DNA from 3 places in the Vibrio astriarenae genome. Region 1 is predicted to be linked to each of the others. Evidence: predicted binding sites of a transcription regulator. Region 1 holds the regulator's gene; each other region holds the start of a gene.
The links. The regulator CRP, encoded in region 1, controls carbon source genes, mostly activating them, when cyclic AMP is high. The targets are predictions, from matches to a motif close to TGTGANNNNNNTCACA.
Positions count from the first base shown of each region.

Region 1 (3,286 bases):
CCCAAAATTTATCCTGCCAGACAATATCGACTATCGCCTGTTTGAGCATGGTGGTCATGTCGGCTTTCTCAGTGGCAGCTTGCTAAAACCGACATTCTGGCTTGAAGAAGCGCTACCAGCCTATTACGAATGTCTGTCAAAATCGGCATAATAGCTGTCAATACAGTTTGATCATGAAGTGGAGAAGTATTGATGATCATCCCATGGCAAGAAATTGAGTCAGATACTCTCGATAACCTGATTAAAGAGTTCATTCTTCGTGAAGGGACGGATTACGGTGAGTATGAGGTTTCTTTAACCGAGAAAATCGAGCAAGTTCGCAAACAAATTGAAGCGGGCGACGCGGTTATCGTCTTTTCTGAACTGCATGAAACAATCGATATCCAAACTCGAAAATTCTAATCCCTGACCTCGCCATTTGGACTTTGGTGCGCTAAGGTTAATTTTCTTAAAAATCATAACTATTAAATAGACAGGTACGTCATGTCAGCCAAGCATCCGATTATCGCGGTGACCGGCTCCTCTGGTGCAGGAACCACCACAACGTCAGAAGCCTTTAGAAAGATGTTCAATATGATGGACGTCAAGCCCGCGTGGGTGGAAGGCGATAGCTTCCACCGTTTTACTCGCCCTGAGATGGACGTAGAGATTCGCAAAGCGCGTGAGCAAGGCAAACACATCAGTTACTTCGGGCCACAAGCCAACGACTTTAAAGCGCTGGAACAGTTCTTTGCTCGCTATGGCGAGGAGGGGCAAGGTGAGGTGCGTCGCTACCTGCACTCTTTTGATGAGGCGGTACCGTACAACCAGATGCCCGGCACGTTCACTCCTTGGCAGCAGCTCCCTGATGATACTGATGTTTTGTTTTACGAGGGGTTACATGGGGGAGTCGTCGATGGTGACGTGAATGTCTCTAAACACGTCGACTTTCTGATCGGCATGGTGCCGATTGTTAACCTGGAGTGGATCCAGAAGTTTGTGCGTGATACCCGAGATAGAGGCCACTCGCGAGAGGCGGTGATGGACTCTATCGTGCGCTCGATGGACGATTATCTTAACTACATCACCCCACAGTTCTCTCGTACTCACATCAACTTTCAGCGTGTCCCAACCGTCGACACGTCAAACCCGCTCAATGCGAAGGGCATTCCAAGTCTGGATGAAAGTTTTGTGGTGATTCGTTTACGTGGGATAAAAAACGTCGATTTCCCTTACCTGCTCGCCATGATTGATGGCTCATTTATGTCGCGTCACAACACACTTGTTGTACCCGGAGGCAAGATGAGTTTTGCGATGGAATTGATCGTCAGACCCATCCTACAACAGCTAATAGAAACCGGGAAAATAGGTTAACTGCGACCGATAACCAGAGAACCTTGTCAGTACGTGATCAGGTGCACAGAATCTGAGTAAATTTCGGTCGTATTACCCCGTTAAAATCAAGAAATCGCACAAGAAACACGTTACTATCTTGTCTGAATTACGAGATAGCTTGCAGCATGTGTCTTCAGCACTTATGCTACTAGGCCTAGTTAAAGCGCTTAGCGCAATAAGGAAAGCAGCAAGCGTACCCTGCAGAGGAAGATATATTTATGGTTCTAGGTAAACCTCAAACCGATCCAACGTTAGAGTGGTTTCTTTCACACTGTCATATTCATAAGTACCCATCAAAGAGCACGCTAATTCACGCAGGTGAAAAAGCTGAGACTTTGTACTACATCGTCAAAGGCTCTGTAGCAGTACTTATTAAAGACGAAGAAGGTAAGGAAATGATCCTTTCTTACCTTAACCAAGGTGACTTCATTGGTGAACTCGGTCTTTTCGAAGAAGACCAAGAGCGTACTGCTTGGGTACGTGCAAAATCGCCATGTGAAGTAGCTGAGATTTCATTTAAGAAGTTCCGTCAACTTATCCAAGTTAACCCAGATATCCTAATGCGCCTTTCAGCGCAGATGGCAAGCCGCCTACAAGTGACTAGCCAAAAAGTGGGTGACTTAGCATTCCTAGACGTAACTGGTCGTATCGCTCAGACGCTACTAAACCTAGCAAAACAGCCTGACGCAATGACTCACCCAGACGGCATGCAAATCAAGATCACTCGTCAAGAGATCGGTCAGATTGTAGGTTGTTCACGTGAAACCGTTGGTCGTATCCTGAAGATGCTAGAAGAGCAGAACCTAATTTCTGCACACGGTAAAACTATCGTGGTCTACGGTACTCGTTAATTCTCATCGAATTGCGAACAGCAAAGTATCAATAAAAACACCAAGCCTCGGCTTGGTGTTTTTTTTTATCTGTGCGACACAACTTCACTAACCTAGCTATTCGTACTCTCAAAGATTTTATCGGCTGAGGCCGCCACAAAACCAGAATAAAGCTCTCCACTCGCTGTCGGGTAGCGCTTGGCAAACTCATAAAAGCCCCCGGGGATCTCAAACTCACCATCAGTAAAGGCGACACGGACTCTATCCGCCATCGTTGATGACTGCTCTAGCAGCACTTCGGGTGTTCCTTTTACCTCACCACCAGATTCATTGATAACAAAGCCAGATTCTCTGAGTTGATTATTAACCTCAACCACCTCTTCAAACGCATTGAGCTGATTGACGCTGACCGTAAAGTGGTTGGCACCATAGCCATGAGCGGCAAACCAAGAGGCGTACTCACTCTCTTTCGCAAGCTCAAGATAATCTTGATGTGAAAGGCTCCATAATCGACCGGCAAAAAGAAACGCTGGGCTAAGTAACTGATTGGCGTCTAATTGCGCCACCAAACGTGCAACGATGGCTTGCAACTGAGTGGAACACTCTTCCACTTTTAGCTCACTAATAAACACTTTAGGGAGTGCGGGATCAGTGTGTTCATAATGCTTGGCCAGCAACTTTTTGCTCTCAAATACGTAGTCTCCCCCTTCTTTATAGCCTAGAGCAAGAAAGGGCTTCGCTAGGGTTTCTATCCCTAAAGGGGCGATATTAAAGGTTCGCAAAGCAATATGATCATTGATCAGCGGCGTCTCTTCTTCAAGCAGTTGATGAACTTGCTGCGCTGAAGGACAAAGGCGAGTGATGTAGTCTTGCCAAAGCTCGGCAAATAACTGCTCGACAGTGAAAGCGGGGGTCATACTCTCTCCTTGTATCGAAGGGTGAAAGGTTGGGCAGCCGACTGACTGCCCTCAGCGTGTGACGGTTTGGTTATTTATAGTGTTAGGCCAGGACTCAATGTCGCGGGTAAAAGAGGCTCACTGCCCTCCATTGAAGCCATAGGATACGCGCAGTAGTCTGCGGCA
Region 1 is NZ_CP047475.1:323,921-327,206, reverse strand. It holds gene GT360_RS01550 (hydrolase) at 1-151, shown strand, start outside; gene GT360_RS01545 (YheU family protein) at 193-402, shown strand; gene GT360_RS01540 (phosphoribulokinase) at 484-1,353, shown strand; gene crp (cAMP-activated global transcriptional regulator CRP) at 1,593-2,225, shown strand; gene GT360_RS01530 (DUF1338 domain-containing protein) at 2,318-3,121, opposite strand; gene astD (succinylglutamate-semialdehyde dehydrogenase) at 3,196-3,286, opposite strand, start outside.

Region 2 (3,286 bases), 400 kb from region 1:
ACCGGCGATGACAACTTTATTATTACGGCGAACAGATACAATCGTAGTCATGAGTCAGGCCTTATTTTTTGAATTCACATTGGATATAGAAGATATATGAGGATATTGGGTAAGGAATTCAAGGGGCGGGATTATTTTGGGTGGCCTCTTGGAGTGGATGCTGACTCTCACACACCTATGACATCTTAAGCGGAGGCAAGACGTTTGAAGCTCCGTCATGCTGAATTTACTTCAGCATCTAGCCGAGGAGCCTTTGCTCGCGGTTAGTAGATTCTGAAACAAGTTCAGAATGACAGATGAGATGGTCACAGGTTTAATCATTTGCTAAAAACAAAGCCCACTCGTTTGAGTGGGCTAAAGAAGCTATTGCGAGTCCTTCCAAATCGCACAGGGTTCGATCTTGGCGCGCTCTAGGCGATGTCTGTCTCGCTCAGCGTCGCGTTTCATGTCATAAGGCCCGAGAACCACACGATACCAGCTGCTTCCCTCCGTTTTACGAACCTTACTCTCTATGCCTTGGAAAGCGATATCAAGCTTGCGCGACTCCGCCTGCTCGAGAGACTTATAAGCTCCGCACTGCATGATATAGGGAATATCTGAAACCTGGAGCTCCTTGGCTTCTACCTCAATCTGGCGATTTGGTAGAGTCTCGACGTAGTCCCACTTTTCTTCAGGCTTAGGCGGCAACACTTTCTTTGGTGTCGGCGCTGGCTTTGGCTGAGGTTTCGGCTGCACAACAACTGGCGCTTCTGGTTCTGAGTCTTGCCCCAGTAGGTACAATCCATAGCCGAAACCGCCAAGTAGCAGGATCGCCAAAAGACCACTACGCCACGGTTTTCTTCGTGGAGTGGAGCGTTTTGTTGGCCGTTTGGTAGTTCCTCGGCCTCGTTTTACGTAATCTTTTGCCACAGCAAATAATATGAATAAATTGAACGACACTCAGCATGGTAAAGCAGAATGCCGTTCTAGAACAGACTTAACCGGAAAAGGGGCTTAAAAACGGGTAACCGGTTCTGTTTCGCGCAGAATTACGATAATTCTGACGCTATCATGTCGCTTGTTTAGATCAATCTTGGTGGCGCAGCACTATCTCGGATCACAAGCTCAGTTTCGAGTAGACGTGAACCGGCACGAACATCATTTCCACGCAGTACTTCAAGCATCATGAGCATGGTTTGACGGCCAATTTCGTATCGCGGTTGAGCAACGGTCGTCAGCGGCGGATCACAGTAGAGTCCAAAGTCGATATTATCAAAACCAACCACCGACAAATCTTGCGGTACACGGAAACCTAAACGCTTCGCTTCTTGAATGGCACCGATCGCTTGAGTGTCACAGTGGCAGAAGATCGCCGTTGGTGGCTCTGGGTTTGATAGCAGTTTGCGGACACCCTTAACCCCACCCTCAAAGGTAAATTCGCAGTGTTCAACGTACTCTTCCTTCATCTCTAATCCGGCACGTCGTAGGGCTTGTTGATAGCCTTGGTGGCGGAATTGACACAGAGCCGATGAGCCTGGACCTGAGATCTCAGCCACTTTCTTGTGACCCAGTTGCGTCAGGTAGTTCACTGCTTCAAACGCAGATGTTAGGTTATCAATGTGAACGGTTGGCAACTCTAGCTCTGGCGCATACTCACACGCCATCACCATTGGTGGCAGGTTCTTCTGCTCTGATTTACTCACATCAAAGGGTAAGTCAGAACCTAGCAACAACATACCATCCGCTTGCTTAGTGAAAACCAAGTTTACAAAAGAGGACTCACGTTTTTTCTGCTGACCGCTATCGCCAAGTAAAACTAGGTAACCGTGCTCCATCGCCGCATCTTCAATACCGCGAATAATCTCAGAGAAATAAGGGTCGCAAATATCCGGTACTATCGTGACGATAGTTTTAGACTCATTGCGGCGTAGGTTGCGTGCTAGAGAGTTTGGCGAATAGCCTGACTCCATCACGGCATCTTCTACCTTCTCTCGCGTAGCTGCTGATACTTTCTCTGGATTCATTAAAGCACGGGACACGGTGGCGGTTGATACGCCAGCCAACAAAGCAACATCCTTCATTGTCGCCATAACATCGGTCCTCTTGGTTCAATCTTCAAATTTTTACTCCGTAGCAAACCATTAGTGTATGTATTTACGAGCGTAATGCTCCGGGGTGATTAACATTTTTTACAGTAATTTAGTGATATGAATCACAACAAGTTAACTCAATTAGGCGCATATCGCGATTAACTGAGATCTTGAGGCTCTATATCTAAGCTCCAGCGCACCTTTTTCGCCAAGGGCAGCATATTAATCGCAGGCTTGGCACTGGAGAGCAGCCTTTGCATTTGGCTGCGTGATTGAGTCTGCAAAAGTAGCTGCCAACGATACTTGCCCGCTCGCTTCGAGAGCGGTGCTGGTGTTGGGCCAAGCACAACATCACTCTGAGAAAACAACGGATGTGCCTCTAGGGTGTGGCGTACTTGACGCAGAAACTGTTCCACCATTTGGTTGTCATTCGCCTCAGCTTTAAACAGCGTCAGAAAACTAAAAGGGGGTAATTGCGCCATCTTGCGCTCTTGCAGTGCCGTGTCTGCAAACTGCCCGTAGCCTTGAGTGAGCAAAGCTTGCAGCAAGGTATGCTCTGGATGGTGTGTTTGCAGTATGACCTCACCGCGCTTGCTAGCACGACCTGCGCGGCCTGCCACCTGAATAAACAGCTGCGCGAGGCGCTCTGACGCGCGGAAGTCACTGCTGTATAACGAACCATCCACATCAAGCAGTGCCACCAGCGTCACATTCGGAAAGTGGTGGCCCTTAGCTAGCATCTGAGTACCAATTAAGATCTGGTGCTCATTGTTACGAATAGACTCTAACGCTTCTTCTAAGCTGCCCTTGCGACGAGTGCTATCTCTATCAATGCGAATCGCACTATAGTCGGGGAATAAACTGTTGAGCTGCGCTTCAAGCTGCTCCGTCCCTACCCCAACCGTCACGAGGTGCGTACTGCCACAGCCATGGCACTGATGAATCACCGGGCGCTGAGAGCCACAATGGTGACAGCGGATCTCATTGCTGTTCTGATGATAGGTGTAATAAGCCTCACAGCGCTGACATTCGGCAATCCAGCCACACTCATGGCACATCAAAGCCGGTGAGAAGCCACGGCGATTGAGAAACAACAACACCTGATTCCCAGCCTCAAGGTGCTTACGCATTTCTGCAATCAGTGGCGCTGATAAACCACCTTCAAGGTAAAGCCCTTTGATATCAAGTACTTTATTTGTTGTTGGCTTAGCTGCACC
Region 2 is NZ_CP047475.1:3,047,725-3,051,010, forward strand. It holds gene hslV (ATP-dependent protease subunit HslV) at 1-51, opposite strand, end outside; gene GT360_RS14170 (SPOR domain-containing protein) at 364-909, opposite strand; gene cytR (DNA-binding transcriptional regulator CytR) at 1,062-2,069, opposite strand; gene priA (primosomal protein N') at 2,228-3,286, opposite strand, start outside.
Region 2: the regulator CRP is predicted to act here: its motif matches at 2,181-2,196, upstream of cytR (DNA-binding transcriptional regulator CytR).

Region 3 (3,286 bases), 190 kb from region 1:
GTTGGGTTACCACGTGAGTCGATGATTTCACGACCTAGAACTTTAACGATCTTAGACATTAATGTTTCCTCTCGTTTTAAATTAAATGTCAAATTAAAAGGCAACAGCAAATCCCGCTGTTGCCTGTGTCCTTTTAACTACTTCTCAAATTCACCGCGCTGGTTTTGACCAGCAGCTTTTACGAAGCCTGCGAATAGTGGGTGACCATCGCGAGGCGTCGAGGTAAATTCTGGATGGAACTGAGCAGCCACAAACCATGGGTGTTCTGGGTTCTCAATCATTTCCACCAGTTTCTTGTCTGCAGACAGACCCGAAACTTTAAGACCTGCTTTCTCAATTTGAGGACGAAGTAGATTGTTTACTTCGTAGCGGTGACGGTGACGCTCATGAATCGTTGCGCTACCGTATAGCTCACGAGCTTTTGTCCCTTTCTCTAGGTGACATAGCTGTGAACCAAGGCGCATTGTACCACCAAGGTCAGAAGTTTCTGTACGCTCTTCTACCTTGCCTTCGCCATCAACCCACTCAGTGATCAAGCCTACCACAGGGTACTTGGTCTCTTTATTAAATTCTGTTGAATGAGCACCTTCAAGACCCGCAACGTTACGTGCGTATTCGATCAGTGCTACTTGCATACCTAGACAGATACCTAGGTATGGTACTTTGTTTTCACGTGCGAATTTCGCCGCAAGGATCTTCCCTTCAACACCGCGGTCACCGAAGCCACCTGGTACTAGGATTGCGTCTAGGCCTGCTAGCGCTTCATCACCTTTGCTCTCAACGTCTTGTGAATCAACGTACTTGATGTTCACGTTCAAGCGGTTCTTAAGACCCGCGTGTTTAAGCGCTTCGTTCACTGATTTGTATGCATCTGGTAGTTCAATGTACTTACCAACCATACCGATAGTGACTTCACCTGTAGGGTTTGCTTCTTCGTAGATAACTTGTTCCCACTCAGAAAGATCCGCTTCAGGAGCATTGATGCCGAAACGAGTACATACTAGGTCATCGAGGCCTTGAGATTTGATAAGTTGAGGGATCTTGTAGATTGAATCTACATCCTTCATTGAGATTACCGCTTTCTCAGAAACATTACAGAACAGAGCGATCTTCTTACGCTCGTTTGCAGGAATCATACGATCAGAGCGGCAAACTAGAATATCTGGTTGGATACCGATAGACAGTAGCTCTTTTACAGAGTGCTGTGTCGGTTTCGTTTTCACTTCACCCGCTGCTGCTAGGTAAGGAACCAATGTAAGGTGCATAAACATTGCACGCTCACGGCCTAGCTCTACAGCAAGCTGACGAATCGCTTCCATAAATGGTAGTGACTCGATATCGCCCACAGTACCACCAACTTCAACGATAGCAACGTCGTGGCCTTCTGAGCCAGCGATTACGCGATCTTTAATTGAGTTAGTGATGTGAGGGATTACCTGAATGGTTGCACCTAGGTAATCACCGCGACGTTCTTTCGCTAGAACGTCAGAGTAAACACGACCTGCTGTGAAGTTGTTACGCTTAGTCATCTTGGTGCGAATGAATCGCTCGTAGTGACCAAGGTCAAGGTCAGTTTCAGCGCCATCTTCCGTAACGAACACTTCACCATGTTGAGTTGGGCTCATTGTGCCTGGGTCAACGTTGATGTAAGGGTCAAGCTTCATCATAGTCACTTTAAGACCACGAGCTTCTAGAATAGCTGCAAGCGATGCTGCTGCAATACCTTTACCTAGAGAGGATACAACCCCGCCAGTAACAAAAATGTAATTTGTCGTCATGTTTAACCTGAAGTTGGTTGAATGAGGGAAATGGAATTCATCTGGACGGGACGAAAATATACCAGAAGACCCTAACCGCCACAACGTGAAATCTATCACACTGCAATTTTAAATTTTTTGCTTCAAATCAAACTCGAGTATCGAGCTTGAAGAACCATGCTTAAACCGATACTAATCTCGACGTTGATTCTTCACAGCAACCCAAAACAATTCCAGTTCATCCAAACTATATTCATTCAGCGCCTTACCGCGTTTTAGGGCCATCTGTTCTACACCCTGAAAGCGCTGGATGAACTTACGATTGGCCTTACCCAGCGCGACTTCAGGATTGGTATCCAAATGTCTCGCCAGATTAACCACAGCAAACAATAAATCACCGAGTTCAAGCTCAATTTTGTCAGGCTCAGGAGTCACTTGCAGTGCTTCTTCCATTACCTCATGAATCTCTTCTTGCACCTTATCCACCACCGGCCCAATGGAGTCCCAATCAAAACCGACTTTGGCGCACTTCTTTTGAATCTTTGTAGCACGAGAAAGTGCAGGTAGAGAAGCTGGTATTGAGTCTAGAATACTTTGCTCCGATTTGCCTACTTGCGCTTTTTCTTTTGCTTTCTCCGCTTCCCAATTGGCGTTAATCTCTTCATCCGAAACAAACTTAGCATCAGAAAAAACATGCGGATGACGTCGAGTCAGTTTTTCATTGACACTCTCTACCACCTCTGAAAAATCAAACAAGCCCTGCTCTTTCGCCATTTGGCTATAGAAAATCACTTGGAAAAGTAAGTCTCCCAACTCTTCTTTTAGATTCGGCCAGTCTTGATTGTGAATCGCATCCACCACCTCATACGTCTCCTCTATCGTATGCGGCACTATCGTGTCAAAAGTCTGCTTGAGATCCCATGGGCAGCCTTGCTCTGGGTCGCGCAGCGTTGCCATGATCTGTTGTAGTTGTTCTATTGGGTGGCTCATTGAACGGTTCCTTAAAATAAAGAGGTGAGCAGCAACGCTACTCACCTCTGTGTTATTGTACTTTCATGTTTCGTAAGATTACCTAGCCGAGGCGCTTCACAGACATGACATCTTTGATCTGCTCTACGCGCTTGGTGACACGAGACAGAACTTCAACGTTGGTCACCTCGAGATCAAAGTCCATGATCGACATTTGACTGCGGTAATCCACGCGGCTCTTCATGCTATTTATCTTGATTTTCTCATTGGCAAACAGTGAGGTAATGTCTTTTAGTAGGCCACCACGTTCCATGGCCTCAACACGCACCGTCAACACATACGACCCGACAAAACCACTGCCCCAAACGGTATCAATGATACGTTCTGGCGCATGGTGGCTCAGCTCTTCTAACTGCTCACAGTCACTGCGGTGAACCGAAATACCTCGCCCCTGGGTGATGTAGCCTTTAATAGCGTCGCCCGGTATTGGCTGACAGCAGCGCGCAAGGTGTGTCATCAGGTTATCCACCCCTTCCACTACCACGGCGTCTTTCTTCGGT
Region 3 is NZ_CP047475.1:514,597-517,882, reverse strand. It holds gene eno (phosphopyruvate hydratase) at 1-59, opposite strand, end outside; gene GT360_RS02620 (CTP synthase) at 138-1,778, opposite strand; gene mazG (nucleoside triphosphate pyrophosphohydrolase) at 1,950-2,747, opposite strand; gene relA (GTP diphosphokinase) at 2,830-3,286, opposite strand, start outside.
Region 3: the regulator CRP is predicted to act here: its motif matches at 1,863-1,878, upstream of GT360_RS02620 (CTP synthase).